Haloferula helveola: one gene and its partner. The protein of the gene in region 2 interacts with the protein of the main gene of each other region in a pairwise test. Links are inferred from orthologs where the notes say so. Each region holds a gene or a part of one and is shown on either strand. Other genes may lie near its edges. The genes, in order: ftsH and hflC.

Region 1 (15,514 bases), 1.2 Mb from region 2 along the record:
CATCAACCGTTCCGACCCCAGACTCAGGTAGCGCTCCTTGGCTTCGTCGTGCTTCTTGTCGTTGAGTTCAGGTTCCGACCCCTTGAAGCCTTCGACCTTGAAGGTCCGTTGATTCAGGTGGCCGAACACCCCATCGAGTTTGAAGTAGGAAACCCCGTCCCCGGCCAGAGCCACCATCCGCTCTTCCAGAGCCTTCATATAGTCTTCCCCGGTCATCGACATCCACGGATCCAGCGACTCCCAACCGGCCTCCCTCATCTTGCCGATCGCCCCTTGGGCACCGAAGAGGCAGCCCGGGCTCAGCCAGAGTCCCAACCGGGAATCGGCGGCCCGTGTGGCAGCGAACGAGCGGGCGAAGTCCTTGTCGAATTTCCCATTCACCGGCCACACACCCGACTTCGTCCAATCGGCACCGGTGTCCTGCCAACCATCATCGATCACATAGGCCCTCAGCGGATGAACGCCTCGGTCGATCACCAACTCCTCGTGGACCTTGGCGACACTCGCAGCGAACTTCTTCGCGTCCACGCCGCGGCTGTAGTCGAACCAGGAATTGTACTGCGTTTGTAGTCGAAGCGGACGTGCCCGGGTCGCGTCGATGTAGTCGAAAAACGCATCCTTCAGAAAGTCCGCCCGGTCGGCCACGCCCCAGACGGCAGGATGGGATTTGAGAACCTGGCCTTTAACGAGCGGGCGATCCGTGAGATAGCGGCACTTGATACCCGCCCCTTCAGACGTGTTCCGCGCGGCCGGAAACTCTACACCCCACCAGGTCGCCGAAGGCTCCGCATAGACCGGCTGCCCGAGCGGAGGCCGCCACTTCGACGGGCCGCGTGCCGTAAACTCATCCGCGTGATAAGGTTCGAACGCACCCGGCAACCGGATCTCCTCGACCGCGATTTCCCGAACCACGACATCTTCCTTTGCATGGATGGAGATCTCCTTTCGCATCCACGGCTTCTCTCCCTCCAGCCAGTAGCGAACCTGAAGATCCACCGGCAAGTCCGAACCCGAGAGCTTTGCGAGCACCTCTTTCCGACCTTCCGCCTTCGAGGAAACGAGCGATTCGACCTCGAAATCACCGGCCGTCAATCGGCGCTCCTTCCCGCTTCCGTCCGTGAGCGAGATTGCGAACTCGTCGCCTCCCGACTTCGTGTCCACTCCGAGGATTCGGTTGCCGAGAAGCTTCGTCCCGAGGGTGCCATCCGTAACGACGACTTCCCGTGACAGGAACCGGTTGCCCAGCACCACAGCCTCGTCGCCCAAAGCAACAGGCGCGCACGCGGTCACCAACAAGGCCCACCCCACCATCGTTCCTTTGACGGACTTCGAGCCTACTTTTAGAGCACAGCCGGTGGGACGGGGTGACAGCATCATTCTTGGGTTGGGTAGCGAATCAGACATGGGACGAAGCCCCGTCTAAACTCCCCAAAGGAGGTTCTTCTGTCACGAAACAGGTCGAAAAGCGCCCATATGAGCCAATTTTCAGCACGGAGGCTCCACACAAATCTTCGGGCAAATCACAGCCTCCCCTTCCCTTGCCCACTTCCTCAAGCCATTGGAAAACCTGGAACCGATTGTAAGTTCGCATCTCTCCCGGGCCGTGCTAGGAAGCTCGGCGACATGGACGTTTGGCACTATCTCGACAAAAGCAACCAGACCAAGCAGATCGTGGAAGAGGAGCTTCTTCCCTTGGTCAATTCCGGTGAAATCACTCCGCAGACGAATGTCTGGAAGACCGGTATGGCAAACTGGCAGCCGGCCGGAACGGTGCTGCCGCAGATCTTCGCCGACGTGCCAAGCAATCCTCCACCCATGCCCGCCGGCACCCCGCCGCCAGGCCAGCGAAGCCATGAGGTCGACTACGAATTGTTCGGAGACGACATGCAGATCGTCGAGGTCGAGCTGGATCCCGGCGAGACCGTCATCGCGGAAGCCGGTGCGATGAACTATCTTGAGGAGGACATCACCTTCGAAGCGAAAATGGGCGACGGTTCGGAGCCCAACCAAGGCATGATGGGCAAGCTGCTCTCGGTCGGAAAACGCGCGCTCACGGGCGAGTCGATCTTCATGACCCACTTCACGCACCATGGCTCCTCAGGCAAGCGGCGGGCAGCGTTCGCTGCACCCTATCCCGGGAAGATCATTCCCATGAACCTCGCCACAATGGGCGGTGGCGTCACCTGCCAGAAAGACGCGTTCCTTTGCGCGGCTTACGGCACCAAAGTCAGCATCGCGTTCAACCGCAAGCTCGGCGCCGGCTTCTTCGGGGGCGAGGGCTTCATCCTGCAGCGCCTCACCGGCGACGGCATGTGCTTCATCCACGCCGGCGGCACCATCATCAAACGGGAGCTCAAGGGCGAGACACTGCGGGTCGATACCGGCTGCCTGGTCGCGTTCACCGACGGCGTCCAGTACGACATCCAGCGCGCCGGCAACCTCAAGAGCATGTTCTTCGGGGGCGAAGGCCTGTTCCTCGCGACCTTGCGCGGACACGGCACGGTATGGCTTCAGAGCCTGCCGTTCTCCCGGCTCGCCGACCGCGTGCTGCAGAACGTCGGCAGCGGCGGCAAGGGCGAAGGCTCGGTCCTCGGAGGACTCGGAAATCTTCTCGACGGCGACTGATCAGGCCATCCCCGGAGGCGGAGGTGGCGTTCCCGCCGCCTCTCGCCCCTTGGCCAGCTTCCTCACGATCAGGACGAAGCAGCCGACCCCGACGACCAGCAGCGGGATTCCGATCATCGGACGGAACGCGATCCAGCTGATCGCGATCACCACGAAGCTGATCCCGAGCGAAAGCAACAGCGAGACCGCCGCACCTGCGGCTCCTACCAGCGAGCCGACGAACGGGATCACATCGGCAAGCACGGAGAGCGGCTTCAGCAGCATCGTGAAGCCGATGAACATCGCGAACACGCCCACGCCCCGGAGGATCCAGCGAAGCATCTTCGCCTTCGCCTCTTCCCCTTCGACCACCTGCTCGGCCGTGAGCAACCCGGGATAGAGGAGAAACTTGGTCTTCCCGTTCTTTGCGGTGTATTTGTCAAAGGAGTCACCCTTCTGGACGGCCATCACGCTCACATCATCCGGTCGGGTGATCCGGAAGGTCACGCGTTCATCCCCGACTTTCGGTTGCGACGGGACTCCCGTGTAGAACACGCCGTCCTCGATGCTCCCCGTCGTCGCGAAATCGTCGGGCAACTCGCTGAGGGTGTAGCGTTCGGACCAGTCCATCTGGGAAATGAGGCCGGAAGGCAGCATGAACGCTCCAAGCGTCACGTTCTCGGCCTGCGACGAACCGCTCGGAAACTTCTGCTTCCCGGTGTTGTCGTGACCCTTCTCCTTGAACCCGGAGGAATTGACCGGCCCGTCCACCCACTCTTTGCGGTAGCTGTAGGTCGTCACCGTCTCCTCGCCTCCACCGAGCTTCTTCTTGGTCTCGGTGTCCTTCTCCTCCACCCACTGGTAGATCTCGGACTCCCATGAGAGCCGCACCGCGGTTTCCTCGATCCCGAAGTCCATGTTGCCGACCACATCGTCCGTCATCGCCGGACCGTTGAGATGCACCAGCTTTCCCTCGTTCCCGGGACTCACTTCGGCGTTTGGAACCGTGATGACCTCTCGACCGATCTCATTGTTAGCCTGGATGTCACGGACCGCATTGCGCTCGTTCCACACCATGAGGATCAACGAGACGATGATGAGCACGATCCCGAACAGGATGCCCTTGATCGAATCCCCGATCCGCCCGAACCAGCTGGTGCTTGTGACTTCGGTTACTGCCATAGAAGCAAACCTAGGTTGCGACCGCTTCCGCGACCAAGCCCCAAGTTGGATCACCCCTCAAAGCAGATGCTCGCGGCACTTCTGCCGACCATCCGAGGCCCTGAAAAACCAAACGCGCCGGCAGATGCCGGCGCGCTGGTAGAGACTTGTTGTTTGGATCGAGTGTCAGGCCGGGGCACCGACGACGGTTCCGGGAAGCGGTCCGTCGTCGTCCTCTTCCTCGCTGCCGGATGACGTCGCCTTCTTGTGCTTCGGCTCCTCGTCCGGGAGCGACGGCGGCTTCGGCGAGTTCGGCGGATCCTTCATCTCGCCGTACTTGATCAGGTCTTCGATGTGGTGGGCATCGAGCGTTTCGAATTCGAGCAGCGCCTCGGCGATCAACTCCAGCTTGTCGCGCTTCTCGAGAATGATGCGCTTGGCCTCGGTATATGCCCGGTCGATGACCCGCTTGATCTCGGCATCGATCTTCTGAGCGGTCGCTTCGGAGTAGTTCCGCTGCTGCGAAATGTCGCGGGCGAGGAAGACCTCACCACCCTGACCGGCACCGTACTCGACCATACCGAGATCCTCACTCATGCCCCACTCGCAGACCATTTGGCGGGCGAGATGGGTCGCTTGGCGGATATCGCCGGAAGCACCGCTGGTCACATCACCGAAGATGATCTCTTCCGCGACGCGGCCACCCATGGTGACGATCAGTTGTTCGACGCCCTGGCGTTTGTGGAAGTGGTACTTGTCCTCCTTCGGCAGGTGGAAGGCTGCACCCAGATACGGGCCGCGCGGAATGATGGTCACCTTGTGGAGCGGGTCGACGTGCTCAAGCGTCGCGAGCAGCAGCGCGTGGCCCGCCTCGTGGTAGGCGGTGGTCTTCTTCTCCTCCTCGCTGAGCGCCAGGCTGCGGCGCTCGCGACCCCAGCGGACCTTGTCGCGGGCTTCCTCGAGTTCGGCGAGAGTGACCGCCTTCATGCCCTTACGGGCGGCGAGAAGCGCGGACTCGTTGATCAGGTTGGCCAACTCGGCACCGGAGAATCCCGGGGTGCCACGGGCGATCACGCTGAGCTCGGTTCCCGGAGCCAGTTTGATCTTCTTCGAGTGAACGGTGAGAATCTGCTCGCGGCCCTTCACGTCGGGAAGCGAAACGGTGACCTGCCGGTCGAAACGGCCGGGACGGAGCAGTGCCGGGTCGAGAACATCCGGACGGTTGGTCGCCGCGATGATGATCACACCTTCCTGCGTATCGAAGCCGTCCATCTCGACCAGCAACTGGTTGAGTGTCTGCTCGCGCTCGTCGTGACCGCCGCCAAGACCGTGGCCACGATGGCGACCGACGGCGTCGATCTCATCGATGAAGATCAGGCAGGGCGCGTGCTTCTTGCCCTGCTCGAACATGTCGCGGACGCGGGAGGCGCCGACGCCGACAAACATTTCGACGAAGTCGGAACCAGAGATTGAGAAGAAGGGAACATCCGCTTCGCCGGCAATCGCGCGGGCAAGAAGCGTCTTGCCGGTGCCGGGAGGACCGACCATCAGCACGCCCTTCGGAATCGATCCACCGAGCTTCTGGAACTTCCGCGGATCGCGGAGGAAATCGACGATCTCCCACAGTTCTTCCTTCGCTTCCTGAATCCCCGCAACGTCCTTGAAGGTCACTTTGTTGTGGTCGCGCGTCAGCATGCGGGCCTTCGATTTACCGAAGGACATCGCGCCTCGACCCGCCGCCTTCATCTGCTGGCGGAAGAGGAAGAAGAGAAGCAGCACGATCAGCAGGACCGGCAAGAAGGTCAGCAGGATCTTGCCGAAGATGTCGGCATTCTTGATGTAGAGCGCGTTGCCCTCCTTGAGGATGCGGTTGAGCTCCTCGCCCTGCACCACCATCGAGGTGTCGACGATGAACTGGCTCAGCTCTTTCGGATCAATATCCGCCACGGCCGGCAGCGGAGGAGCCTCGCGGAACTTACCGGCAAGGAGTGCGTCGCTCTCGGTGGTGTAGAGGGTCAGCTCGTCGGTGTCGGTCACCACGAGACCGCGCGCCATCATCCGGCGGAAATCGGTGGGCGTCAGGCTTTTGCCATCGAGATCCTCGGGAAGCGTCTCGACCGTGGAGCGCTGCGGCAGGTGGTCGCCGAGGGTGTCGAAGACGTCCTGCTCCTGCTGCGTCCGGCGGCTGAAGCTCACGAGGAAGTCATTGGTCGGCGCGTCGTCCGCGACCGGGTCGGGATCCGGGCGCAACCAGCCGATGATCTTGGCATCGAAACTTCCCTGATCCGTCTCAACCTTGAGGCGGTACTTCGGATTTGAGGTTTCGGTAATCACCAACCCCTGATCCCATTTTTCACGGAATTCGTTGTAATTGAGCGAGTTGGACTTCGGCGACATGCCGTCCTTGAAAAACGCGATTCCGAGAATCATCAGCGCGGCGCCGAGGAAAATGGCAAGACGCCAGTTGAACCCGGGTGGCTCGTTTTGGCCGCGTTGACCGCGAGGATCCTGCGGAGGACGGGATTGGGGCGATTCGGACATGATGGATGTGACAGGCGCCCCGTTTCGGGTCGCGGCAGAATTCTAGCACGCAACACGCCAAGGGGCAAAGGCGGGGGAGCCTAGCCCCGGCCCGGGGAAAGGAAACCCCATTTTTTCCGGCCGTTCTTGCCCTCGAGAATCGCATCGGGGAGCATCCGCCCGATGGCAGAACCGCCCGCCCGGAACCCCGAAACGTCCCGCCCGAAACGGCGGCAACGCCGGGATTGGCTGCCACCCCGGGCACGGGGCGCGACGAGCGGGCGCGTGCTCGGCATGATGGTCGATGCCTTCGCAGGATTCGCGACGCTCGACGGGCGGCTGGCCCCCGGCGAGGCGGACCTGATTCTCGACCTTTTGCGCAACGCCTTCCCCGAGGCCGACCACAGCTGGCTGGGCCGGCGGGTGCAACGGGCCGTGCGCGATCCGAAACCGCTGGCGACCACCGCGGCCGAGTTGCGCGAGGTCCTCGATGACCCGGAGAAGATGGCGGTCGGACTGCAACTCTACACGCTGGTGGACGCGGTCGGGCGCAGCGACCGGAGCCGCACGGCCTTCGAGGTCTTCATGCGGCGCCTCGGCCGCCCGGAGCATGCGCGGCAGATCCTCGATGAAATGGGAGGGCTTCCGATCGAGTCACCCGTGGGCTTCGAGCGCGTGATCTTTTCCCGGCGCCACAATGCCGACGTCCGTTTGCCGCTCGAGGCCGCGGAGCACGGATTCCGGGTTTACCGCGCCGCTGACCTCGTCCTCGTCCGGAATACCGGTAAGGCTCCGCTTTGGGTGCGCGGTCGGTCGCTGGAGCCAGGAAACTTTCTGCGGATGCGGACCCGGCAGCAACTGGTGGTGCCCGGATGGACCCTGACTTGCGAGGACCTGATTTTCTTCCTCAACGTCGCGCTGACCGGCAACCCCTCGACCATCTTCCTCGTCGGCACCGAAGACGGCTGGACCAGCGAGCGGGCGCGAAGCCGCCAGAGCACGGTGCGGATCCGCTTCGGCCTCCATGCCGAGGTCGAAGCTCTCAAGCCGACCGCCACCGTGGTGATCGGCCGCGGTCCCTTGCAGCCGGGCGCTCCGGTGATTTGCGATCACCACGATCGCCTCAGCGGCGAGAATGGCTTTTCCGCATCCCTCGACGCCCTGCGGCGCCGCGCGGCGGAGGCCGGCGGACGATTCCGCCTCAGCGCGGACCAGCGGGACTTCCGCATTTCGAACGATCCGTCGGTTCTCGAACGCGGCGATCTCCTGCTCAGCCCGGGTCTCGCGCCGCGGGTAGTCCTCCGTGTCCGTTTCGATCCGGAGAAAAGGACAGGCGACGTTTTCATCCGGGAGGCAGCAGGTCCGGTGCTGGCAGATGGCTCGCCGGTCCGAGCTTCAGCGCAACTCCGCGAAGGATCGGTCATCCGGATCTCGCGCACGCAGGCGCTGCGATGCCGGTTCAGCGAAGGCATCATCGACGAGGAAAGGAACCTGATCGAGATGCTCCGGGTCGAGGACCTGATCCACGACTTCGGCCCTGAAGCCCGCGCGCTGGACAACATCAGCTTCGAAGTCCGCCGCGGCGAGATGATGTGCATCATCGGACCGAGCGGCTGCGGCAAGAGCACGCTGCTTTCGATTCTCGCCGGGCACCGCAAGCCGAGCCGGGGACGCATCCGGCTGAACGAAGCGTCCCTCTACGAACACCGCGAAAGCCTCGTCCGCTTTGTCGCCAACATGCCCCAGGAGGAAGCGCTGAACCCCCAGCTCAGCGTGCGCGAGCACCTGCGGCACGCCACGGCGATCCGGCGTGCCGCCCTCCCGAAATCGGAAATCGACCGTCGCGCCGACGGCATTCTCGCGGAGCTCGGCCTGCAGGGAATTTCCCGACGCCGCGTCGGCGCCCCTGGCGAGAAGACGCTCAGCGGCGGGGAACGCAGCCGTCTCAACCTCGGCCTCGATCTCGGAAGTGCCGCGGAAGTGTTCCTCTTCGACGAACCCATTTCCGGACTCTCGTCGAAGGACTCCGAGCACGTCGCAGAGACCCTTCGCTCGCTCGCCCGGGACAAGATCGTGATCGCCTCGCTGCACCGCCCGGGCGCGAATGTCCTGCGACTTTGCGACAAGGTGCTGCTGCTCGACAACGGCGGCAGACTGGCATTCTTCGGCACCCCGTCCGGGATGATCGAATACTTCCGCGAGGCCTGCGGCGAATTGTCGATCCCCCACCCCGCGGTCGATGCCAAGGCGCCGCTCGGAGCCGACTTCGTTTTCGACATCCTCGAAACGCCGCTCGCCCAAATTGGCGGAGGCCAGAGCCCGACCGCTGCGCGGCGGTTCCCTCCGACGTTTTGGCAGGAAAGATACGAAAGCCGGGTGCTCATCCACTCGCTTGGAGTGCAGGCGCCACCCTCGCGTATCGGATCGCTCCCCGAGCTCACCTCCGGCGCCACCCCGGCGATCCACACCGGACGGCGCAGGATCAGCGAGGCCATCCGCGTCTTCCAGACCCAGTTCGTCCGCTCCTTCCTTTCGAAGCTCCGGAACCGCGGCACCATCTACGCAACGCTCATCGAAGCACCGCTGCTGGCTGCCCTTATCGCGATCACCCTGCGCTCTTCACCCGAAGGCGCCTACAAGTTCTCCACCGCCCTCCACATCCCGGCCTACATGTTCCTCTCGGCCACGGTCGCGATGTTCCTCGGCCTGACCAACTCGGCGACCGAGATCCTCCGCGACAGGCCGATCCTCCGTCGTGAACGCAACGCGAAGCCGAGCCCGATCCTGTATGTCACCGCCAAATTTACGGCACTTGCCGTAGTTGCGGCCGTGCAGTGCCTGATCTACACCGCCGTCGGGCACCACATCCTGGAAATCCGCGGCACCCTCATCGACCAGTGGCAGTGGATGACGCTCACCGCATGCACGGGCACCTCGCTCGCCCTGCTTGTCTCCGCCCTGGTAAGAACGGAAAGGGCGGCACTGACCGCGGTTCCGCTGCTGCTCGTTCCCCAGATGCTTCTGGCCGGCGCGCTCGTTCCGTTCCGGGAGATGAACCGGGGCCTATTCGAGAACGCCGGCATCGAGCGCGAACGCGGCGGAATCCCGGTCCCCGCCAAATACATGCCGCTGCGCTTCGCTTACGAAGGCATGGTCGTGACGCAGGCAACCCGCAACCCGTTCGATCTCGAACGGATTCGCATCCAGCGCCGGGTCGACACCTTCAAGGAAATGATCGAGACCCGCGAAGCGCCGCTCGAGGAAGGAAGCAGCGAGCGGTTCGAGATCATGAAGCGCGCGCTGCAGCTCTTGGTCGGGGCGGACTCCACGAGCCACAAGGCCGCGGCCGACACAGCGGAGCGTCTGACCCAGATCGCGCGAGGCGGGACCATGCTCGAACTCGAGTCACTGGAGGTGCGGCCCGATTCACCGGATGCGAAACCGCTCTCCGACTACTTCGTCAACAAGCGGATCGAGCTGCTCGTCGAGGAGGCCAAGACCTTCCGCATGGACTACCGCAACGAGGAGATCGGGCGCCGCACCGAGATCTTCCTCGCCGACAAGAAACCATGGGGCAACCAGGACCTCCCCACCGTTTACCTTTCGGCGGTGATGCTCGGCGTCACGAATCTCGTCGCCTGTGTGCTGACCGCGATCACCCTCATCGTCCAGAACCGCAGGACCAAATGAGGTCAGCGGCGCTCGGGACGCGATGCACGTGACAGCGCCTCCGCAACCACCGCGGCCGATTCGGCATCGAGCGGCTTCGAAAGCACCGTGCCGAGCACGAGACGCCCGAAGGCGGTATCGACAGGGACGACGGTGAGGTAGGCCTCCGCTCCGACCTTGACATGAACATTCCCCACCTCGCCCTTCACCGGGCGATACGCCTGGGCAAGACTCCGAGCGAGAAAGTGGAGCTTGGCGTAAGCCGGATCGTCCAGAACGGGCTCTCCTTCTCGATCAAGAATGAACGCGCCGCGCGCGTCGAGATTCCTCACCATCCAGTCCCGGAAGCCCTCCATGCGGGCGACCAATGGACCTCGCACCGCATCTTCCGGCGCCTCCTCGGGCAAAGCCGGGGGAGCTTCGCGGGCGACAGGCTCGGTCGACAGGAAAGGCTTCGGCTCGGGAGCTTCCTCAGGCGAGGGCTCGGGTACCGACTTCAAGGCCGGCTGCCCCCCCGGAATGAAACCCTCGAAACCGGGACCGAATCCGGGGTCTTCCGAGCCGCGCGAAGGACCGGAACGGGGCGGCACAACCAACTGGCGGGCCAACCGCCGGACCGCATCGGCATCGATCCATGGCTCGACGGGATCCATGGCTTCAGCCGACTTGGGCGGCTTTGGAGGTGATGTTCAGCTTGGCTTCGATTTCAGACCGAAGGGAGTCAAAGACGGCAAGCGCGCCGGTCCCTTCCTCCATCACCCCGATCGGCAAGCCCCGCGCACTGGCCTTCACGAACAGCGGGTCGCGCGGAACCAGCGTTCGCAGCAAGAGCTCCTCCGGGAGAAGGTTGCGCAAGGCGATCACCGACTCGCGGCTTTCCTCCATGTTCTGCTGGACCATCGTCAGCACGACCCCGAGGACGGCCAACCCCGGATGAATCACACGCAGGCGATTCAGCCCCTCCAGCATTTTGGGAACGGAACGGATGCCGAGAGGCTCGGCCTGCTGCGGCACCAGCACCGCATCGCTCGAACAAATCACATCCGCCGTCAGGCCGAAGAGTCCGGCAGGGGTGTCGATCAGGCAGATGTCGAAATCGCGTGCCTCGACGGTTCTGAGAAAACTGCGCACTCGCGACAGGCTCGCTCCCGTCGGCGCTCCACCGACCTCGTAGTCGCCCGCCTGGCCACTCGCCACGAGGGAAAACGTATCAAGCCGGGTCGGCACGAGCAGACGCTCGAACGGGATCCCCGGATCCGCGAGATAATCGTAGAACCCGGAAAGCAACCGCGACTGCCGAGTCAGCGAGAGACCCACCGAACCCTGCGGGTCCGCATCCACCAGAAGAGTCCGGAAACCGGCCCTTGCGAAGGCGTGGGCGAGGTTGATCGAAACCGTGGTCTTCCCCACTCCACCCTTCTGACTTGATACCGCGATACTGATCACACTCTTCTTCTACGGATCGGAAATTGCTGCTGAGACTAGCTTGGGCTTGTAGGGGAGAAAGCCTTTTCTGCAGTGTGTCAGTGTTGACCGGATGCTCGCCCCGGCCGCCGCAACCCATCGATGAAAGCTCTCCCCACCCTCCCTGCGCTTATTACCGCCTGCTTCCTGATAGGCGGATGCGATCGGGCACCCGTCGACGATGAGACCTCCCGGGAACCGATCATCGCGCCGGAACTCCGGGCCAACCAAGTGGCGGAAGCTCCTTCGACATTCCTTCACCACGCCGGCAATTCGAAGATCCACTGGCAGCGCTGGAATCCGGATCTGCTCCAGAAGGCGGAGGACTCCCAGCGACTGATTTTCGCCCTCATCGGCTCCGCCCGTTACCCCGGTTCATACGAAACCCTCAGCGCCCTCGAGGGAGATCCTGACATCGTCAGCCGCCTCAACAACGATTTCGTCCCGGTTCTCGTCGACCTCGACATCTGCCGCGAGACCGCGCTGATGGCCTCCGCCCTCAGCGCCGAGGCCCGAACCGGGGTTTCTTTTCCGTTTCTGTTGCTGCTCGCCCCCGACGGCTCGCCAGTCAGCTGGCTGCCGATCCGCTACGAAAACGATCCCGCGCTGCTGCAGTTCTTCGACAACTCCGTGGAGGTGCTGGCCCGCCTTTGGGCAGAGTCGCCCAAGTATGTCCTCGAAGACAGCGCGGCCAAAACCACGCTCAGGAAGGCGAATATTCCCGCGGTCGATCCGGCGGTGGATGACCCGGACGAACGCGACACCCTCTACCGTTCATCCATCCGGCGGCTGACCAGTTTCTACGACGAGGACGTCCAGACCTTGGCCGGCACCGGCGGCCTGATCCCGCTCGGCGTACTGGAAGCGATCTCGGTCGCATCCATCCACCCCGACCTGCCGGATGACCTCAAGGAGCGGAGCACGCGCACTCGCGACGGATTGCTCGACGCCATCCTCCACAGCGCCATCATCGATCCCCTCGATGGCGGCATCTACACCGCCCGGCGAGGTTCATCGTGGAATCTGCCGATCTTCATCCGCGACTGCGCCACCCAAGCGAGAGCGATCCGGATTTTCTGCCGGTTGCATGTGGAGGGGGCGAATCCGGACACCCTCGACAGTGCGAAGCAGGCGGCATCCTTCGCCGAATCCCAGTTCCGGACTTCGGAAGGCCTCTTCGCCATGGCGGCGCAGCCCTCACCGACCCCGGATGGCGATTGGCTGTGGACCATCGAACAACTGAAAGCCGTTCTCACCGCGGAGGAATACAAGGTGTGGGACACCCTTTCCGAATTCGACCGCCTCGGCAACCTGCCTTCCGAAGCAGATCCCCAACGACGCTTCTTCCGGTTGAACTCCCTCGCTCTCCGCAAGAGCTTCGAAGACGCCTCTACCGAATCCGGCCTGACGGAAGCCGAGGTCCGCACGCTTGCCGAGTCGGGAAGGAAGAAGCTGCTGAAGGCCCGGGAAGAGAGATTCCCCTCGCCACGCCCCGATGGCACCCCTTCCGCGACCGCGAGTTTCCGCATGGTCTCCGCCTACGCCGCGCTCCATACCGCAACCGGCGATCCCGTGTGGAAGGAGAAGGCACAGAAGCTCGGCAAGCTCTGCCGCGAGTCGTTCGGCGACGCCCGGTTCCTGAACGAACGCCCGGGCGACAACCCGGAACCGATGAGCGACGGCCGCGCGCTCACCTACGCCATCGCCGCACAAGCTGCGATGGATCTCGGCGCCGTGACCCTGGAGGACGAGTGGAACCTCTGGGCGCAGGACCTCTGCACGCTGCTCGGCGAAAATTTCGTAAGCGGGGGCGACCGACTCGACGAAGCGCGCCCGGGAAGCAAAGTCATCAATCTCGACTACGAGGACAGGTCGATGGTGTTCGGTGACTCAACGGCGGGACTGACGCGACTCAACCTCTCGAGACTCGCCGCGCTGGGCTTTCAAACCCCGCCGGCCCTGCATCCGTGGACGGAATCGATCCCGCCGATCGACGAGAATCCCGTAATCTACACCGACAGCATCAACGCGCTGGCACACGGCAAACTGCGCCACCGCATCGCGGTCGGACCGGACGCCCCCGCTCCGATGGCCGATGCGATCGCCGCATTGCCGCTGGAACGGTTCGAACGACGCAGTGCCCGCCAGCCCGGCGGGACGGTCGAGATTATCGGACCGGACCGTCAAGCCTCGACACTGACGACGGTCGCGGAAATCAAGGCATTGGACTCGACGAAAGACTGAATCGATTTCCGCTCGCCGCCCGATCCCGGCCGCCGGTAAGCTTCCCGCATGAAGCCCAGCCTGCTCGCAATTGCCCCGTTCGCCCTCTCCATCGGCCTCGCCGACACCATCCGGCTCAAGGATGGCACGGAATTCGAAGGATTCGTCATCAGCGAGGAGGGCGGTGAGTACCTCGTCGCGGTCCAAGTGACCAAAACGATCCGTGACCAGCGCAAGATCCCCAAGGCGGATGTCCTGGAAGTCATCGCGGAGAAGAAGGACGAGCTCGCCTACGAGAAAATCAAGGACCTCGTTCCGACGCCGGACCTGCTGGAGCTCGAAGACTACGACAAGCGGATCGAAGCGGTCGAAGGCTTCATCGGGGAATACGGCTCGTCACCCATGGCCAAGAAGGCGTCCGAAATGCTCAAGACCCTCGACGAGGAACGCGAGGTGATCCGGGAAGGCGGCGTGAAGTTCGAGGACAAGATGATCCCGGGCGACGAGCGCGACGAGAAGGCCTACACGCTCGACGCGGAAATCGCCGCCTCGAAGGTCGAAAAACTCGCCTCACTCGGACAGAAAACCCAAGCGCTGCGCGCGTGGGAAGAACTGCAATCCGGCTTCCCGACGAGCCGCGCTTATCTCGATACGATTCCGCTCGCGATCAAGCTGATGCAGTCCCTGCAGACATCGGTTGAAAGCCAGCTCGCGACCCTAGACGAGCGCCTCAAGAAGCGGGCCGACGGCATCGCGAGAATTCCTGAGAAGGACCGCGCGCGAAGCCAGCAAGCGATCGACGAGGCCTCCGCCGCCTACGAGCGCCGGGTGGCGCAGGAGAAGGAGGCCGGCATCAAGTGGCTCAGCCTCGACCCGTTTCACAAGGAACCGCTCAACGCCACACAGACCCGCCTCCGCCAGGAGATCCAGCGGCTTGAGCGACTCGACACCGCCCAAGTGCCGGACGGCGACAACGTATGGGCCGAGAGCTGGGAGACGCTCAGCGGCAGCCCGACCATGGACGAAGCCCGAAAGGCGGTTTCGAACGCCAGAAGCGCCCGCTTGCCCGAGCCCTACCTCAAGAAACTCGAGGCCAAAATGCCCTCGAACTGAGAAGCGTCTTTTTCCTGCCGCGAATTGACAGACGGGCCTCCCAGCCCGCCAATGGGCGCGCATGCAGAGCCGGACTTCCAATCGCAGCCGATCCACTGCGGAAACACGCATCGAGCTGTCCATCGATCTCGATGGCAACGGGGAATCGAAGATCTCGACCGGGATCGGGTTCTTCGACCACATGCTGACGCTCTTCTCCCGCCACGGGCTCTTTGATGTGAACCTCGAGGCCGAGGGAGATCTCGAAGTCGATTTCCATCACACTGTCGAGGACACCGGAATCGTGATCGGTGAAGCGATGCGCGAAGCGCTCGGCGACAAGAAGGGCATCCGTCGCTACGGCTGCTGCTACCTACCCATGGACGAGACGCTCGCACGCGTCGTCGTGGACCTGAGCAACCGCCCCCATCTCGAATTCCGGGCGCCATCGGACACTCCGTCCGCACCGAACTTCCCGTTCACCTTGGTCGAGGAGTTCTGTCGCGCCCTGGCGTCGAACCTGAGAGCCAACATCCACGTCGAATTGCTCTACGGCCGCGATGGCCACCACATCGCCGAAGCGATCTTCAAGGGGCTCGCCCGCGCGCTGCGGCAGGCCTGCGAGAACGACCCGAGGGTCACCGGCATCCCGAGCACCAAGGAAGCGCTCTGAACGAGCCCCGGTCCTCCCCATGAAGGCAGGCATCATCGACTACGGCGCCGGCAACCTCCGGAGCGTCGCCAACGCGGTCCAGAGCCTCGGCATTGAACCTCGCATCGT
Region 2 (15,508 bases):
CGGAAGCGGAAGATGGTGCCGCGGTGGAAAGCACCTTGGAGCTACTTCGGCAGGTTCTGCCCGTCTACCTGCTGATCTTTGTCGGCGCGGTGCTGAGGCGGGTCGGGCTGACCAAGAGGGAGCACGACGACGGGATCCTGCATCTGGTGTTCCACGTCATGTATCCCTGCTTCATCGTCGATAAGATCCTCGGCAGTGACAGTGTCCGGAATGTTTCATCGATCGCATGGGGGATCGGTATCGGGTTCGCGTTGACGGTGACCGGCTTTCTTATCGTCTGGCTCGGCGCCGGACTGCTGCGCTACGAGAAAGGTTCCGGCAAGCGGACCTTCACCCTCACCGCCGGGGTTCAGAACTTCGGTTACACCGCGATCCCGGTCGTCGAGCAGCTGTGGGTGGGTGGCGGCGCCATCGCGATGCTGTTCGTCCACAATCTCGGAGTCGAACTGGCGATCTGGTCGGTCGGCGTGATGCTCATTTCCGGGCAGCGCGAGATTCCGTGGAAACGTCTGATCAACGGGCCGATGTGTGCGGTGGCGATCGGCTTGATTCTGGTTGCGCTTGATTGGGACGGCATGCGGACGGTTCCGGCGACAGGCCTGGAAGAGCCGGGAGTGCTACGCCGGACGATGAGTTGGCTTGGCGCCGGGGCTTTTCCGGTGGCGATCTTCGTGACGGGCGCGGTGGTGATGGACCTGATCGGCCGAGAGCGACCGTCGTGGCGGGCGACTGTGGGCGGTGTTGTGTTCCGGCTCGCCCTGCTGCCCGCGGTGATCCTGAGCGCCGCGAAGTTCCTGCCGGCCCCGATCGAGCTCAAGCAGGTGCTGATCGTCCAGGCGGCGATGCCGGCGGCGATGACTCCGATCCTTCTGGCGAAGCTCTACGGAGGACGTCCGGCGGTGGCGGTCGAGGTCGTCGTCGCCACCACGATCGTCAGCCTGATCACCTTGCCGGTGGTGCTGCTGATCGGCCGCAGCTGGCTGGGATTCGTCGATTAGGGGATCGAGTCGATCAAGGCTCCGGCGAGCCGACGGCGTCGGTCATCGGAAGTGCCTCAGCGTCCTTCAGCAGTTTGAACAGCTCGCTGTCGGTCGAAAGTACCAGAGTGGTGCCCGAATCGAGAACCTCCTCGTAGACTTCGAGGGTCCGCACGAAATTGTAGAGTTCGGCTGCCTCGGGCGTTTGATTGTAGGCCTCGGCATAGATCCGGGTCGCCTTCGCGTCGGCATCGCCCTGGATGCTCTGGACCTTGCGGTAGGCTTCCGACTTGATCTCGCGCAGGTCCCTTTCCATGCCGCCGATGATCTTGGCCGCCTCGCCTTGGCCTTCGGAACGGAAGCGTTCCGCAATCTGAAGTCGCTCCGAAATCATCCGGTCGAAAATCCGTTGCTGGACCGAGCGGTTGTAGTTGATGCGCTTGAAGCGCACGTCGAGCAGTTCGATGCCGAACTCCAGGAGCTTCGGTGCTGCCGCCCCTAGGATCTCCTTCTCCATCGTAGAGCGACCCTTGCTGATCGGCTTGAGAACCCCGACGTTTCCGCTGAGATCCGCTTCCGCAAGGGCTTCGTCGATCTCGACCTCGCGGTTCTTGGTGGTGCGGACGACTTCGATCAGTTCGTTGCGCGCGATCGTGTTGCGGGTTTCGGATCCGAGAATGTCATCGAGGCGCGACTGGGCCGATCTCTCGTCGCGGAGACGCTGAAAGTACTTGAGAGGGTCCGAAATGCGCCACCGCCCGAAGGTGTCGACCAGGATGTAGGTCTTGTCCTTGGTCGGCATCTCGGTGGGGGTGCCGTCCCACTCCAGCACCCGCTTGTCGATGCGGTTGACCTTCTGGACAAAGGGCATCTTGAAATTCAGTCCGGCGCTGGTGACCGGCTCGCCGACCGGCTTGCCGAACTGGGTGATGATGGCCTGCTCGGTTTCCGCGACGCGGTAGAGCGCGGACGGAAGCACGATCACCGCGACCGCGAGGATCAGAATGGCGAGGAAGCCCTTGAGAGCGTTTTTGGGAATCTGGCTCATCGTGGGGTGGGGGTTCGGTCGAGATTCAGAAGTGGCAGGAGTTGTTTGGCGTCCTCGTCCAGAATGATCTTGTTGCCAAGGGCAGGCACGACCTTCGCCATGGTCTCGAGATAGAGGCGCTGGCGGGTGATGGTCGGGGCTTTCGTAAACTCGGCATAGAGCGCGTTGAACCGGGCCGCGTCACCTTCGGCTTCATTGACCCGCTGGATCGCGTAGCCTTCCGCGTCACTGATGCTCCGGTCCGCCTCGCCGCGGGCCTTGGGGACCTCCCGGTTGTACTCACCGTTCGCCTTGTTGATCAGTTCCTCCCGCTGCTGCTGGGCGTTGTTGACCTCGTTGAACGAAGATTGGACGTCACGGGGTGGATCGACGTTCTTCAACTGGACCTGGTTGATGCGCAGTCCCATCTCGTAGCGGTTCACGAGTTCCTGGAGTTTCAGCAGCACTTCGGCCTCGATCGCCTGACGTCCGACTGTCAGCACTTCGTCAACGGTGCGGTCACCCACGGCTTCGCGCATGATCGACTCGGATGCGTCGCGCAGCGTTTCGTCGGGATTGCGGACATTGAACAGATACTCGGTCGGGTTCTGGATGCGATACTGGACGACCCATTCGATCAACGCCGCGTTCAGGTCGCCTGTGACCATCTGCTTTTCCGCCTGTTGTTCCGGAGCCGACTTGCGGAATTGGCTCGGGTTGCTCGCGCCCTGGGTGCCGAATCCGAACTCCTGCTTTTGCTGGCGCTCGACCGCCACCTTTTGCACCCGGTCGATGCCGAACGGCAGTTTGAAGCGGAGACCCGGATCATGCGTGGACTGGAATTTCCCGAAACGGGTCACCACTCCGACTTCCTCGGCCTCCACCGTGTAGAATGAACTCCAGACTCCGATCAGCAGCACGAGGACAAGCGGGACGAAGAGCAGCAGCTTCGGCGAAAACGGCAGCTTGGGCAGTTCCGGAAACTGGGGCATTTGGGGTTGCCGCTGCGGCGGCAGGTCGGGCGGGCCGAAGGAGTCGTTCATCAGATCGTAGGGAAACTGGCGGAGAAACGTGGGGTAGGGTTGGGGGTCCGGCCAGTAGAATCCGGGTTAGATTTTCCGATCGCGCCGGCCGGTACGGAAAAGCGGCACTCCCGATTGGAAGTGCCGCTTGAAAAGTCGGAGTGAATCGCGCTGTGGGCGGGATCAGTTGCGATAGCCGCCACGTCCGCCGCCACCGCCGCCGCGATCTTCGCGGGGCCGGGCTTCGTTGACCCGGAGGTCACGGCCGAGGAACTCGGTGCCGTCGAGAGCCTTGATGGCGTCGACCATGGCCGACTTCGATCCCATCGTGACGAAGGCGAAGCCGCGCGGGCGGCCGCTGTCACGGTCGGTCGGGAGATGGACGTCGGTCACTTCTCCGTATTGGGCGAAGAGTTCGGTGATGTCCTGGGAAGTCGCGTCCCAGGACAGATTGCCTACATACATTTTCATATCATTGGTCGGATTCCGCGAGACGCTGTCGTCTTGGCTGTTCCCGAGAACCGGGTTTCAGATCACCACCGAATATGAAAAGACGCCTGGCAATGCTCCATACCTTGAACATGCCAAAGCGCGGACCGGAGGCCGCTTTACGGGGTAATGAGGCACGCTGGCAAGAAGAACCGGAAAATACGTCAGGCCGGACGCCCCGGGATCGGTGGCGGCCATTCACTGTGCCGGGAGTGTGGTTTCGGTCTCGGTGATTCAGTGCGCGCTTGGTAAGTTCCTGTCATGCGGGCTCTGCTTTCCATGCTTTCAATGCTCTCGGTCGGCCTCCATGCGGACGATCTCTGGGTTCTGAGCGATGAGTTCGACAACGCCGCAACTCTGGCCAACTGGCAGGACCTCGGGGTGCTCGAAGGGTGGGAAACCCCGTCCTTCGAACTGGCGGACATCGATGCGACCGAGCCCGGGCGCTTCCATGTCGTTCCCGGTCCGCTGACGTGGTTCGCGAACTTTCGCGGTCTGCTGCTCTTCAAGGAAGTGACCGGCGACTTTGTCGTGACCACGCGGGTTCGCGTATTGAGCCGGCACAATCCTGGCGATCCGACCGAAGTGCCGAACCGTTCGTTTTCGCTGACCGGCATCTTCGCGCACGCGCCGCGTGCCATCAGCCAGGCGGCGCCTGATCCCTACACGGTGACGCCCGTCTGGCCGCCCGGGGATTTTGGCAGCGACTATGTGCCGAATACCGAGAACTACATTTTCCTGAGCTACGGCTCCGCGGGGAACCCGGGCACCCGGCAGTTCGAAATCAAGGCGACGCGGAACAGCGACTCGCGCCTCTACTACAACTCGACCGGAATCGACCAGAGCGAGACCGAGGCTTGGCTGCAGATGGTGCGGGTGGGCGACACGGTGGTTTGTCTTCGAAAGCATGCAGAAGCAGGACCTTGGTATGTCGAGAACCGCTATCCCAATCCCGACCATCCGTTTCCGGAATTCGGCGAGACCCTTCAGGTGGGCATCACCGCCTACACGGACTGGGAGACGGCGAATCCCTACCTGGGAACCATCCAGAGCCAGTATCACTTCAACTACGCGCCTCCCGGTACCGGCATGCCGGACCTGATTTCGCAGGCGGACTACTATCGCTTCCGTCGTCCGGATCCCTTGCTGACGGAGGCGGTGCTCCAGGGGATGAGCGTAAGCTACGACCCGGCGACGAACCTGACGGCCGATCCGCCGGTATTGCTTTCGGCCTCCGCCGCCGCGGCGCCCTATCTCGGCGATCAGGCCAACCTCGCCTACGACCCGTTCGGCGAGTGGCAGGTCGCGGAGTTCGGGCCCGATGCGGACCAGCCATTCGCCGGACCGGAGGTCGATGTGGAAGGAGACGGCCTCGCCAATCTCCTGGAGTTCATTCTCGGAGGCGATGCGGACGAGTCGTCCGTCGAGCTGCTCCCGTCGGCCCAGTGGCTTGCTGACGAGATCGTGTTCTCCTTCGTCCCGGCGATCGATCACGGCGCGCGCCTGGAGGTCGAGTTCTCCGAGACGCTCGGCCTCTGGCAAACGGTCGCGTCCCGGCCGCTGCGGGGAGGGGCCTGGGAGGTGGCGATGCCCGGAGCATCCGTCCAACTGGTGGATGACGAGGTCAGGGTCACGATTCCATCGGCATCGGCGAGCGGCTTCGTCCGGCTCGAAGGGGACCTTATGGAGCCCTGAACCGGGACCCGACAAAGGGGCGGCAATATCCTTTTCGTCCGTCGGAGGGGCTGCTAGGACGTCCCTCAACCCATGGATAAAACTGATTTGCCCTCGGAAGAGGCGAAGCGTCGATATTGGAGAGCGAACCTGAGCTGGCTGGCCGGGTTGCTCGTGGTCTGGTTCGCGGTGTCATACGGATGTGGGATTTTGTTCCGCGAGAAGCTTGATGAGGTTCCTCTTCCCGGGACGGGCTTCAAACTGGGATTCTGGTTCGCCCAGCAGGGAAGCATCTACGTCTTCCTTGTGCTGATCGGCGTCTACGTCGTGGTGATGAACCGGCTGGATCGACAGCTTCTCGGAGGAAACGCGGACTAAAGGACCGATGGACGTCAGGCTCTGGACCTACCTGCTGGTGGGGGCGACCTTCGCCCTCTATATCGGAATCGCGATCTGGTCGCGCGCGGGATCGACCAAGGATTTCTACGTCGCCGGTGGCGGAGTCCCGAGTGTTGCGAACGGCATGGCCACGGCGGCCGACTGGATGAGCGCCGCTTCGTTCATCTCGATGGCCGGGATCATCTCGTTCGCCGGTTACGACGGGTCGGTCTACCTGATGGGCTGGACCGGTGGCTACGTGTTGCTGGCGCTACTGTTGGCGCCGTACTTGAGACGTTTCGGCAAATTTACGGTACCGGACTTCATTGGAGACCGTTACTACTCGAAATTCGCGCGCTTCGTTGCCGTCGTCTGTGCGATCTTCGTTTCCTTCACCTACGTCGCCGGACAGATGCGCGGTGTCGGTGTGGTGTTTTCCCGGTTCCTCGAGGTCGAGGTGAATACGGGGGTGATCATCGGGATGGTCATCGTGCTCTTCTACGCCGTTCTCGGAGGCATGAAGGGGATCACCTACACGCAGGTGGCCCAATACTGCGTGCTGATCTTCGCCTTCATGGTTCCGGCGATCTTCCTCTCGTTCCAGATCAGTGGGAATCCCGTCCCGCAGATCGGGATGGGTGGCGAGTACCAAGGTGAGGGAGTGAGTGTGCTCGACAAGCTCGACGGCCTGAGTCGCGAGCTGGGCTTCGACGCCTACACCGATGGCAAGAAGAGCGTGCTCGACGTCTTTTGCATCACCGCCGCCCTGATGTGCGGCACCGCGGGCCTTCCGCACGTGATCGTCCGCTTCTACACCGTGAAGAAGGCCTCTGCCGCGCGGACCTCCGCGCTCTGGGCGCTTCTTTTCATCGCGATTCTCTACACCACCGCGCCCGCGGTTGCGGTCTTCGCCCGGATCAACCTGCTCAAGACCGTCAGCGAGACATCCTACTCGGAGATCCCCGACTGGTTCAGGAACTGGGAGGACTCGGGATTGATCGCATGGGTCGACAAGAACGGCGACGGCAAGATCCAGTATCTGGGTGACGGCGCCGCCCTCGGCAGCATGCCCGGTGATCCGAAGTTCAATCCGACGTTTCGCAGCGATGACTCCGGGGAGCCTATACGCGGAACATCCGGTGAGCGGCTGCTGGACAATCCACCGACATCGGCAGCGAACGAGCTCTACATCGACCGGGACATCATGGTCCTCGCGAACCCTGAGATCGGCCAGTTGCCGGACTGGGTCATCGCGCTGGTGGCCGCCGGTGGACTGGCGGCGGCCCTGTCGACCGCTGCCGGCCTGTTGCTCGTGATTTCGACTTCGGTCGCCCACGACTTGGTGAAAAAGACCTTCGTTCCCGATTTGACCGAGAAATCGGAGCTGATCCTTGCCCGCGTGGCGGCAGGCGCCGCCGTGGTGGTGGCCGGCTACTTCGGGGTGAATCCTCCGGGATTCGTCGCGCAGGTGGTGGCCTTCGCCTTCGGCTTGGCCGCTTCCTCGTTCTTCCCGGCGATCATTCTCGGGATCTTCACGAAGCGGACGAGCATGCAAGGGGTGATCGCCGGCATGCTCGCAGGCATCGGATTCACCGGGAGCTACATCATCTACTTCAAGTTCATCAATTCGTCGGCAGAGCTCTGGTGGGGGATCACCCCGGAAGGCATCGGCACGGTCGGAATGCTGCTGAACTTCGTCGTCACCATCGTCGTTTCCCGGTTCACTCCGGCACCTCCGGCAGAAATCCGTGACCTGGTCGACCGCGTGCGCCTGCCGCGCGCCGCGTTTGGCGAGGAGGATGCCGGACCGGTGGACCACTGAATCGGCCCGAGAATCCGCTGGTGCATCTGGCACGGCTCATGCCGTAGTCCCGCCGTGCCCGATGACACCCTGCCAACCGACAGCCCCGAAGACTCGCGCGCTCCGGCGCGTGTGGCCACTTTTGCCGAGCCCGACGTCGTCCTGATCGGCGGAGGGATCATGAGCGCGACGCTCGGGCTGATCCTCCACCAGCTCGATCCGACGCTGGAGATCCAGATTGTCGAGGCCCTGGCCGAGGTAGCCCGGGAGAGTTCGAATCCTTGGAACAACGCGGGCACCGGGCACGCCGCCCTGTGTGAGCTGAACTACACCAAGGAGAGGGCGGACGGATCGATCGATATCTCGAAGGCGCTGGAGATCAACGAGGCCTTCGAGCTCTCGAAACAGTTCTGGGCCTTTCTGGGGAAACGGGGGATCCTGCCCGATCCGGCTGACTTCATCACCTCCGTGCCCCACATGAGTTTCGTCCGCGGGGAGGCTGATCGTGCGTTCCTGAAGCGCCGGCATCAGACGATGTCCGCCCACCATTTCTTTTCCGAAATGGAGTATACGGAAGACCGGGAGACCATTGCCGAGTGGGCGCCGTTGCTTCTCTCGGGCCGCGGCGACGGGGAGCCGGTGGCCGCGACGTTTGCCAAGGGCGGTACGGATGTGAACTTCGGCTCGTTGACGCAGGCGCTGGTCGATCACCTGCAGTCCCGGGACAAAGTGAAGCTCGCGACCCATCACCAGGTGCGCGACATCAAGCGCTCCAAGGACGGGCGCTGGCACCTCACGGTACGGAATCTCGACCTGAAGCTGAACCGCTCGATCAAGTCGCCCTTCGTGTTCGTCGGGGCGGGCGGGGCATCCTTGCCGCTGCTGCAGAAGTCCGGCATTCCCGAGGGCAAGGGGTTCGGCGGGTTTCCGGTCAGCGGACAGTTTCTGGTCTGCAGCGACCCGGAGATCGCCGACCGGCATCAGGCGAAGGTGTATGGCAAGGCTGCCGTGGGTGCGCCCCCGATGTCGGTGCCCCACCTCGATACCCGGATGATCGACGGCCACCGCTCGTTGCTGTTCGGGCCGTTTGCCGGCTTTTCGCCCAAGTTCCTCAAGTCGGGCTCGCTCTTCGACCTTCCCGGGTCGGTGCGACTCAACAATCTCGTTCCGCTGCTGGCGGTGGGAAAAGACAACCTCGACCTGACCCGCTACCTGATCGAGCAGGTCATGCAGTCGCCGGAAGACCGGCTCGAAGCCCTGCGGGAGTTTTTCCCGGATGCTTCGCTCGACGACTGGCAGCTCTCGACTGCGGGCCAGCGGGTCCAGATCATCAAGCAGGACCCGAAAAAGGGCGGTGTTCTCCAGTTCGGGACCGAAATCGTGGCGGCCGGCGACGGCTCGCTGGCGGCCCTGCTCGGCGCGTCTCCCGGGGCCTCGACGGCGGTCGACGTGATGGTGAAAATCATCGAGAAATGCTTTGCTTCCCGGCTCGACGAGTGGCGCCCCGCCTTGCAGGAAATGCTGCCATCCTACGGGCACAGCTTGGCCGACGATCCGAACGTCTACCGGCAGGTCCGGGGCGAGGCCGACGAGGTGCTCGGGCTGGCGTAGCTCGGTCCCCGCACCGGACAAGTTCGCGGCAGCCCCGAATTTCGTTGGGCAAGCCACGGGGCCTGTGATTGCGTAGCGGTGACCCCCGATGCGCTGCTTCTATTCCACCGAACTTGAGCTCGAGCTTCCCAAGGACCATCCGTTCCCGATGGAGAAGTTCCGCGTGTCGAAGGACATGCTGCTCGATGGCGGAATCCTGAAGCCCGAGGATATTGTCGAGGTTCCGGAAGTCGCTCCGCAGCTGCTCCGGAATGTACACGACATCCATTATCTCGACCGGATCTACCGCGGGCAACTCGACCCGAAGGAAGCCCTGCGGATCGGTCTTCCGGTGACTCCCAAGCTCTACCAACGCAGCGCGATCGAGGTGGAGGCGACCCGGCAGGCGTGTTACGCCGCGCTTGAGGAAGGCGTGGCCGTTTGCCTCGCCGGCGGCACCCACCACGCGTTCCATGAGCATGGCGAGGGCTACTGCGTTTTCAATGACGTGGCGGTTGCCATCCGCGACCTGCAGGCGAAGCGTCCGGGAATCCGGGTGATGGTGGTCGATACCGATGCCCACCAGGGCAACGGCACCGCCTCGATTCTTGCCGACGACCCGCGCGTCTTCACCTATTCGATCCACGTCGGTCGCAATTACCCGACGCTTAAGGTGAAGGGTTCCATGGACGTCGAAACCGTTCGCTACGTCGAAGGTGAGATGTATCTGAAACAGCTCTTCAGCACCTTGGCGGCGGCCTTGGATACGTTTTCGCCGGATCTGGTGATCTGGATTGCCGGTGCCGACAATCACAGCAACGACCGCTTCGGGCAGATGCACCTTTCGGTGAAGGATCTCCAGCGTCGCGATGAAGTGTTGCTCGGCGCATTCCTCCGCAACCGGGTGCCGGTCACGGTGCTCTACGGCGGAGGCTACAACCGTCAGACCGAGTTCACGGCCAAACTCCACCGCAACACGGTGGCGACCGCGAAGCGCCTGGCGACGGAGTATCGGGGAAGCTGAAGATGGCGGGTGTGTTGAACGGATCGGTGGCTCTGGTCGGGGCCGGGGCGGTGGGGTTGCATTACGGCGCGCGCCTGGCGCTGAATGGGGAGGACGTACGGTTCATGCTGCGTTCGGACTACGAGGTGGTGATGAAGGAGGGGATCCGGTTGGAAAGCGTCGACGGCAATGCGACGCTTCATCCGGCGCAGGGCTTCTCGGACGCATCTGAAATCGGACCGGTCGACTGGGTGATCGTGGCTTGGAAAGCGACGGCGAACGAACGCCTCGCGGAGGTTCTCAAGCCGATGCTTCATGAGCGAACCCAGGTGCTGACGTTGCAGAACGGGCTCGGGAATTGTGAGGCTCTGGCGGAGATCATCGGCCCGGAACGGGTGCTCGGGGGGCTTTGCTTCGTTTGTCTCAACCGGCTTTCCGAAGGCTACGTGCGGCACACCGCGGGCGGTAGGGTCACGATTGGCGAATGGCGACCCGAACCGGGGATCCCGAGGGCGACGCGGTTGGCTGCGGCTTTTGAGGCGGCGGGCGTGAAATGCGAGGCGGTCGAGGATCTCGAGCGGGCGCAGTGGCGCAAGCTGGTCTGGAACATTCCTTTCAATGGCCTGGCGATCGCGGAGGGAGGGGTCACCACCGATGTCCTGCTTGCCGATCCGGAGATTGAGCGGGAGGTAGAGGCTCTCATGCGGGAGGTGATCTCGGCAGCGAATGCCAAGGGCCTCTCGATCGACGAAGGCGTTGTGGATTTCGAGATTGGGCGGACCCGGCCGATGGGGCCATATCGGCCGTCGAGCATGATTGACTACGTCGAAGGGCGTGCCGTTGAGTATGAGGCGATCTGGGGTGAGCCACTGCGACAGGCGAAGGCTGCGGGGGTGCCGGTTCCGCGTTTGGAACACCTTGCCGGCCGAATTCGCGAAAAGATCGGGTCACGTTAGCCACTACTCGTAATGCACGTGACTCCGTGCTATCTTCAACTGCCATGAAGCCTTTGGGAATGGTGCTCGGATCCGGGCTCGGATCGCTGGTCGACCGGATGGAGGTCGACTCGTCGGTTCCGTTTGCGAAAGCGGGTCTGCCGGCGTCCGGAGTGCCCGGACACCAGGGCGAGTTCGTTCTCGGCTCGTTTGCCGGGCGGGAGGTGATCGTGATGCGGGGCAGGGTGCATCTTTACGAAGGTCACGATGCGAAGGCGGTGACGGCCGGGATTCGCTGGATGGCCGAGAACGGCATCGAGGGTGTGGTGCTAACCAACGCGGCAGGGAGCCTTGCTCCCGATCTGCCGCCGGGCTCGTGGATGAGGATCGACGACCAGCTGAACCTCACCGGGACGTCGCCCTTGGAAGGCGGGCCGAACTTCGTCGACATGAGCGAGATCTACGACGCGTGCTGGCGGCAGCAGATCACGGATGTGGCGGCTGCGAGGAAGCTCGAGCTCGGGGCGGGAGTCTATGCCGGACTACGGGGACCGCAGTACGAAACCCCGGCGGAAATCCGGATGCTCCGGTCGCTCGGCGCGACCGCGGTCGGCATGAGCACGGTGCTTGAGGCGATCCAGGCAAAGGCACTCGGCTTGCGGGTGGTCGGGCTGTCGTGTCTCACGAATTTCGCCGCGGGCATGCCCCAAGCCGTGCTGGACCATGGCGACGTGGTGGAGACGGGACGCGCCGCCGCGGCAGGAATGCTCGAAGTGCTGTCGGACTGGCTCGGTGGCCAAGGCGGCTGAGCCGGACTCAGTTCCGGTCGCTGGTTTCCAGCCGGCTCTTCGGAGTGAAGGGCAGGGTGAAGGCCTCGTGGAAGTCGTAGATGTCCTCGAAGTCTTCCAGCGTGTCCGAGTCCTGCTTGCCGAACATCTGCTCATCGATCAGCAGGAAAACCATCTCGCCGACGTTGCGGGTGTCCTGAAGCCCCCACTCGCTCATCAGGGTGCCGGCCATCGGGCCGAATTCCTGGAGGGCGAGATCGCGGAAGCCGATGAGGAGTTCCTTGCCGCTGACGTGGCGGGGTTGGCCGCCATTGCCTTCGGAGGCCCGCTTGAGCGTGAAATCGAGCGAGTCCTTGAGAAACAAGTAGGCCTGGGGATCGAAACGACGGTCCCGGCGCAGGATGTTCTCGATCGCGTGCTCGAATTGCGCGGTCTGCATGCGCCGACTTTGCCGTCGATCCCGTCGCCCGTCAAAGCTTGTTGGATCGCTGATTTACGTAGGTTAGTCGTCGGAATCCTCCTCCAGCCGACTCATCGACCAGCGGATTTCCTGCTCGCGTTCCGGGAACTTCGCAAGGATCCGTTTGAGGAGTTTGCGGGCCTTTTCCGTCTCGAAGCGCCCGCTTCCGAGCACGTAGATCGCCTGCTTCTGGAGGTCGCTGATGTGGTCCATCTCGTTCTTCAGTTCGAGCTCGCCGAGCGCGACCTTGGTGACAAACTTGAAGCTGCCCTCCTTGATGGCCATGGCGTCGCGGGACGCCAGGTCGATGTCACGCTCCGAAGCCCTTCCGGTTCCGGTCTGGGTGACCAGTTGGATCTCCTGCTCGTGGAGAGCGAAGCGGATCTTGTGCTCCTCGCCATCCTTCGGCTGGAAGCCGGGCACCCGGTAGAACGTTCCGGGCGCGATCGTCGGCGAGGCCATGTAGCTGTTGCCGCACCAGCTGTAGGCGTGCGGTTGGGCCCGGACCCACGTGCCGTCGGGTCGCATGATCTCAAGCTTGAGATAGATGTCGCCGTCTTGGGCGCCCAAGGGCAGCGGATCGTCGGTCCGGTTCACGAGGTATACCGGGATGCTGCCATCCTCACCGGGATGCTCGTAGTCGGCGTGGAGCGACACCGTCTTCTCAGCCGGTTTGATGCTGGGAGGAAGCTTGTCGAGAGGCTCTCCCACCTCGGCCGCCCGGAGTTGCAGGATGGCGAAACCGAGGGAGAGGAGCAGAGGCTTCATCACGAGGATCAACGATCCACCCCCGTGCCTTCTTGGGCATCTTGCAACAATTGGAGCGCTCGCTCGACGGGTGGGGGGGTATCCGGTTCCCAGCGCACCGGACGAAGCCACTGTTCACGGCGGAACCAGGTCTCCTGCCGCTTCGCATACTGGCGCGTGGCGGCTTCGATCAGATCAGCACACGTGTTCTTGTCGGTCCGGCCGGCGAGATGGTCCCGGATCTGGGGAATCCCGATCGCTTTCCCGAGCCCAGCGGCGTCTTCGGTCAGACTCGCGACCTCTTCGACCGCGCCGCCCTCCATCATCTGACGGGTCCGGAGTTCGATCCGACGGTGCAGATCCGGACGTTCCCGCTGAATGAAGATTCCGAGCAGGGATCGGTCGATCTCAGAGGTCCTTCGCTCCCAGCCGTCCCGTAGTTCGGAGCAGGGCCTCCCCGCGAGCAGGCAGATCTCGAGAGCACGGCTGACGTAGCGACGGTTCGTCAGGTTGGTGCGGGCGGCTTCGACGGGATCGAGTTCGGTCAGACGCGAGACCAGGACGTCGAGCGGTTCGGCATCGAGTTGGCCCCTCAGCTCGGTGTCGCCGGGTGGGAGGGGTGAGGGCCCGTGGGTGAGGAACTTCAGATAAAGGCCGGACCCTCCCGTCACGATCGGCGTGCGCCCTCGCGAGAGCACGTCTTCCAAAACCGGAAGAGCGAGATCCCGGTAGCGCATCGCGTCGCAGGTCTCCGCCGGATTGAGGACCGCATAAAGGTGGTGAGGAACTTCCGCCATTTCGGCGGGGCTTGGTGCGGCGGTGATCACCGGTGCGCCCCGGTAGAGCTGGAACGCATCGCCATTGATAACCTCACCATCGATGCGGCGCGCGAGTTCGATCGCGAGACTGCTTTTCCCCGACGCGGTCGGGCCGCAGAGGAAGACGGGACGATCGATGCGCATCGCGGGTCAGGAAATGAAAAACGCCCCGCTCGGGCAAGCCGGGCGGGGCGCGGGAATTATGGAAGCTCGGGGTTACTCAGCCTTCGGCTTTTCTTCCTCAGCCGATTCCTCGGCTGCGGGCGCTTCGGGCTCGGGTGCCGGCTCCGGAGTGGTTTCGGCAGCCGGTTCCGGTGCGGCTTCGGCGACCGGCTCTGGGGTCGTCTCGGCGACCGGTTCCGGAGTTTCCTCGACGGCTGCCGGTTCCGGGGCGGGAGCCTCGTCGACGATCTGCTGAACCGTCTTCTCCTCAGCCTTCGGCTCTTCGGTCTCGACCGGGCCTTCCGACTTGGCGCCGCTCACATCGAGCTTGCGGCCCATGAAGAACTGTTCGTGGAGCACTTCGACGGCGCGCTTGGCTTCATCGACATTGAGCATGTCCACAAATCCGTAGCCTTTCGAGCGATGGGTCTTGCGGTTGTAGACGATCTCGACGCGGCGGACCGTGCCGACGCCGCGGAACAGTTCCTCGAGGTCGCTCTCGGTGGCCTCGTAGGAGAGGTTGCCAAGATACAGGCGTTTGGTTTCGACATTGTCGGTCGAGATCGGCCCGCGGGTGTCCTCGGACTTCCGTTCTCTCTTCTGCTTCGGCTTGGAGGACTTCTTCGGGCCGTCGCTCTTCGGACCGTCCTCGGTCCGTGCATTGCGCGTGTTGGATTTCGGAGTGCGCGCTGGGGGCGTCGGCTCCTTGTAGAGTCCGATCGCCTTCAGCAGCTTCTGCCACCAGGTGAGCGGCTTTGGCTTGGGAGCGCGCCGGCGTTGGCGGTTACCTCCCTGACGGTTCCGACCACCGCCCTGGCGGTTGCCTCCCTGTTGGTTTCCGCCCTGCTTGGGGGCGTTTCCTTCGCGGTTTCCGCCTTGGCGGTTACGGTTGCGGTTTCTCCCTCCGCGGGAACGGCGGCGTCGCTGGCCTTCGCCGTTGCCCCGGTTTTCGGATGTTGCGTTCGACATGTTGTTGTTGTGTTGGTCGGGCCCTGCATCTGAGGTCGGCGGCGTGAAGTCTTGCGATCGTTTCGCGCCGGCTACCGGCCGGTTCTCCGTCGGGGCCCGCCGGCTTTTTGGTGCCGGGGAAAACCATCCTCTGCGTAGCGGGACGGATGATTCTCCAAAGGGCCGGGCGGCGGTTTGCAAGGAGGCCCGGTCTGGGTGGCGGCTTCCGACCCGGTGGGCCGGACAGCCGTTCGGGCGGCAGGCTACGGCAAGCCTTGGGCATGGCAAGGCGCGATTTGGTCCCCGCGGTGATTGGGATTGAGCGGAATGGGGGCGGCGGTAGAGTGTCGCCGTGACGAGGAAAATCGCGTGGATCCGAAGGGCTGTGGCGGCAATTTTTACGTTTTCGGCGGGTTTGGCGCCGGGAAATGAGGCCCTGATGGTGGTGGAAGCCCACTCGGGGAAGGTGCTCATTGCGACGAATTCGACGGTCAAGCGCCCGGTGGCGAGTCTGACAAAGGTCGCCACGGCGGTGCTGGTCGTGGATTGGGCCGAGGCGGCCGGGGTGGATGTCGCAACCCGTGAGGTCGTGGTGCCCGCGTCCGTCGCGCAACTTCCGGGAGCGAATCCCATGAAGTTGGTGCCTGGGGAGCGGATGAGCATGCTCGACGCCCTGAGTTCGGCGGTGA

What was found.
Region 1: the proteins of hflC (region 2) and ftsH interact in binary tests that used the Escherichia coli proteins (3 or more experiments, as listed by UniProt). The link is inferred for Haloferula helveola from one-to-one orthologs.

What each region holds. Positions count from the first base shown.
Region 1 is NZ_AP024702.1:4,420,501-4,436,014, reverse strand. What follows is about bases 3,630-6,635. They hold ftsH (ATP-dependent zinc metalloprotease FtsH), read right to left. Parts: upstream 6,307-6,635; coding sequence 3,952-6,306; downstream 3,630-3,951. Other genes in these bases: HAHE_RS16670 (ATP-binding cassette domain-containing protein), read left to right, coding at 6,469-6,635; HAHE_RS16680 (TMEM43 family protein), read right to left, coding at 3,630-3,786. In the rest of the region: HAHE_RS16695 (hypothetical protein), read right to left, coding at 1-1,266; HAHE_RS16685 (TIGR00266 family protein), read left to right, coding at 1,816-2,625; more of HAHE_RS16680, read right to left, coding at 2,626-3,629; more of HAHE_RS16670, read left to right, coding at 6,636-9,975; HAHE_RS16665 (hypothetical protein), read right to left, coding at 9,978-10,607; HAHE_RS16660 (ParA family protein), read right to left, coding at 10,612-11,400; HAHE_RS16655 (DUF255 domain-containing protein), read left to right, coding at 11,521-13,662; HAHE_RS16650 (PTPDL family protein), read left to right, coding at 13,711-14,754; imidazoleglycerol-phosphate dehydratase HisB, read left to right, coding at 14,816-15,406; imidazole glycerol phosphate synthase subunit HisH, read left to right, coding at 15,426-15,514. UniProt on the Escherichia coli protein: Acts as a processive, ATP-dependent zinc metallopeptidase for both cytoplasmic and membrane proteins. Plays a role in the quality control of integral membrane proteins.
Region 2 is NZ_AP024702.1:5,607,560-5,623,067, reverse strand. Bases 19-3,018 are described here. They hold hflC (protease modulator HflC), read right to left. Parts: upstream 2,026-3,018; coding sequence 1,012-2,025; downstream 19-1,011. Other genes in these bases: hflK (FtsH protease activity modulator HflK), read right to left, coding at 2,022-3,018; HAHE_RS21465 (AEC family transporter), read left to right, coding at 24-998. In the rest of the region: more of hflK, read right to left, coding at 3,019-3,047; HAHE_RS21450 (RNA-binding protein), read right to left, coding at 3,210-3,497; HAHE_RS21445 (hypothetical protein), read left to right, coding at 3,777-5,210; HAHE_RS21440 (DUF4212 domain-containing protein), read left to right, coding at 5,283-5,567; HAHE_RS21435 (sodium:solute symporter family protein), read left to right, coding at 5,575-7,389; mqo (malate dehydrogenase (quinone)), read left to right, coding at 7,501-8,979; HAHE_RS21425 (histone deacetylase), read left to right, coding at 9,068-9,982; HAHE_RS21420 (2-dehydropantoate 2-reductase), read left to right, coding at 9,985-10,917; HAHE_RS21415 (purine-nucleoside phosphorylase), read left to right, coding at 10,962-11,705; HAHE_RS21410 (Minf_1886 family protein), read right to left, coding at 11,713-12,123; HAHE_RS21405 (hypothetical protein), read right to left, coding at 12,187-12,912; tRNA (adenosine(37)-N6)-dimethylallyltransferase MiaA, read right to left, coding at 12,921-13,853; HAHE_RS21395 (RNA-binding protein), read right to left, coding at 13,926-14,840; HAHE_RS21390 (D-alanyl-D-alanine carboxypeptidase family protein), read left to right, coding at 15,205-15,508.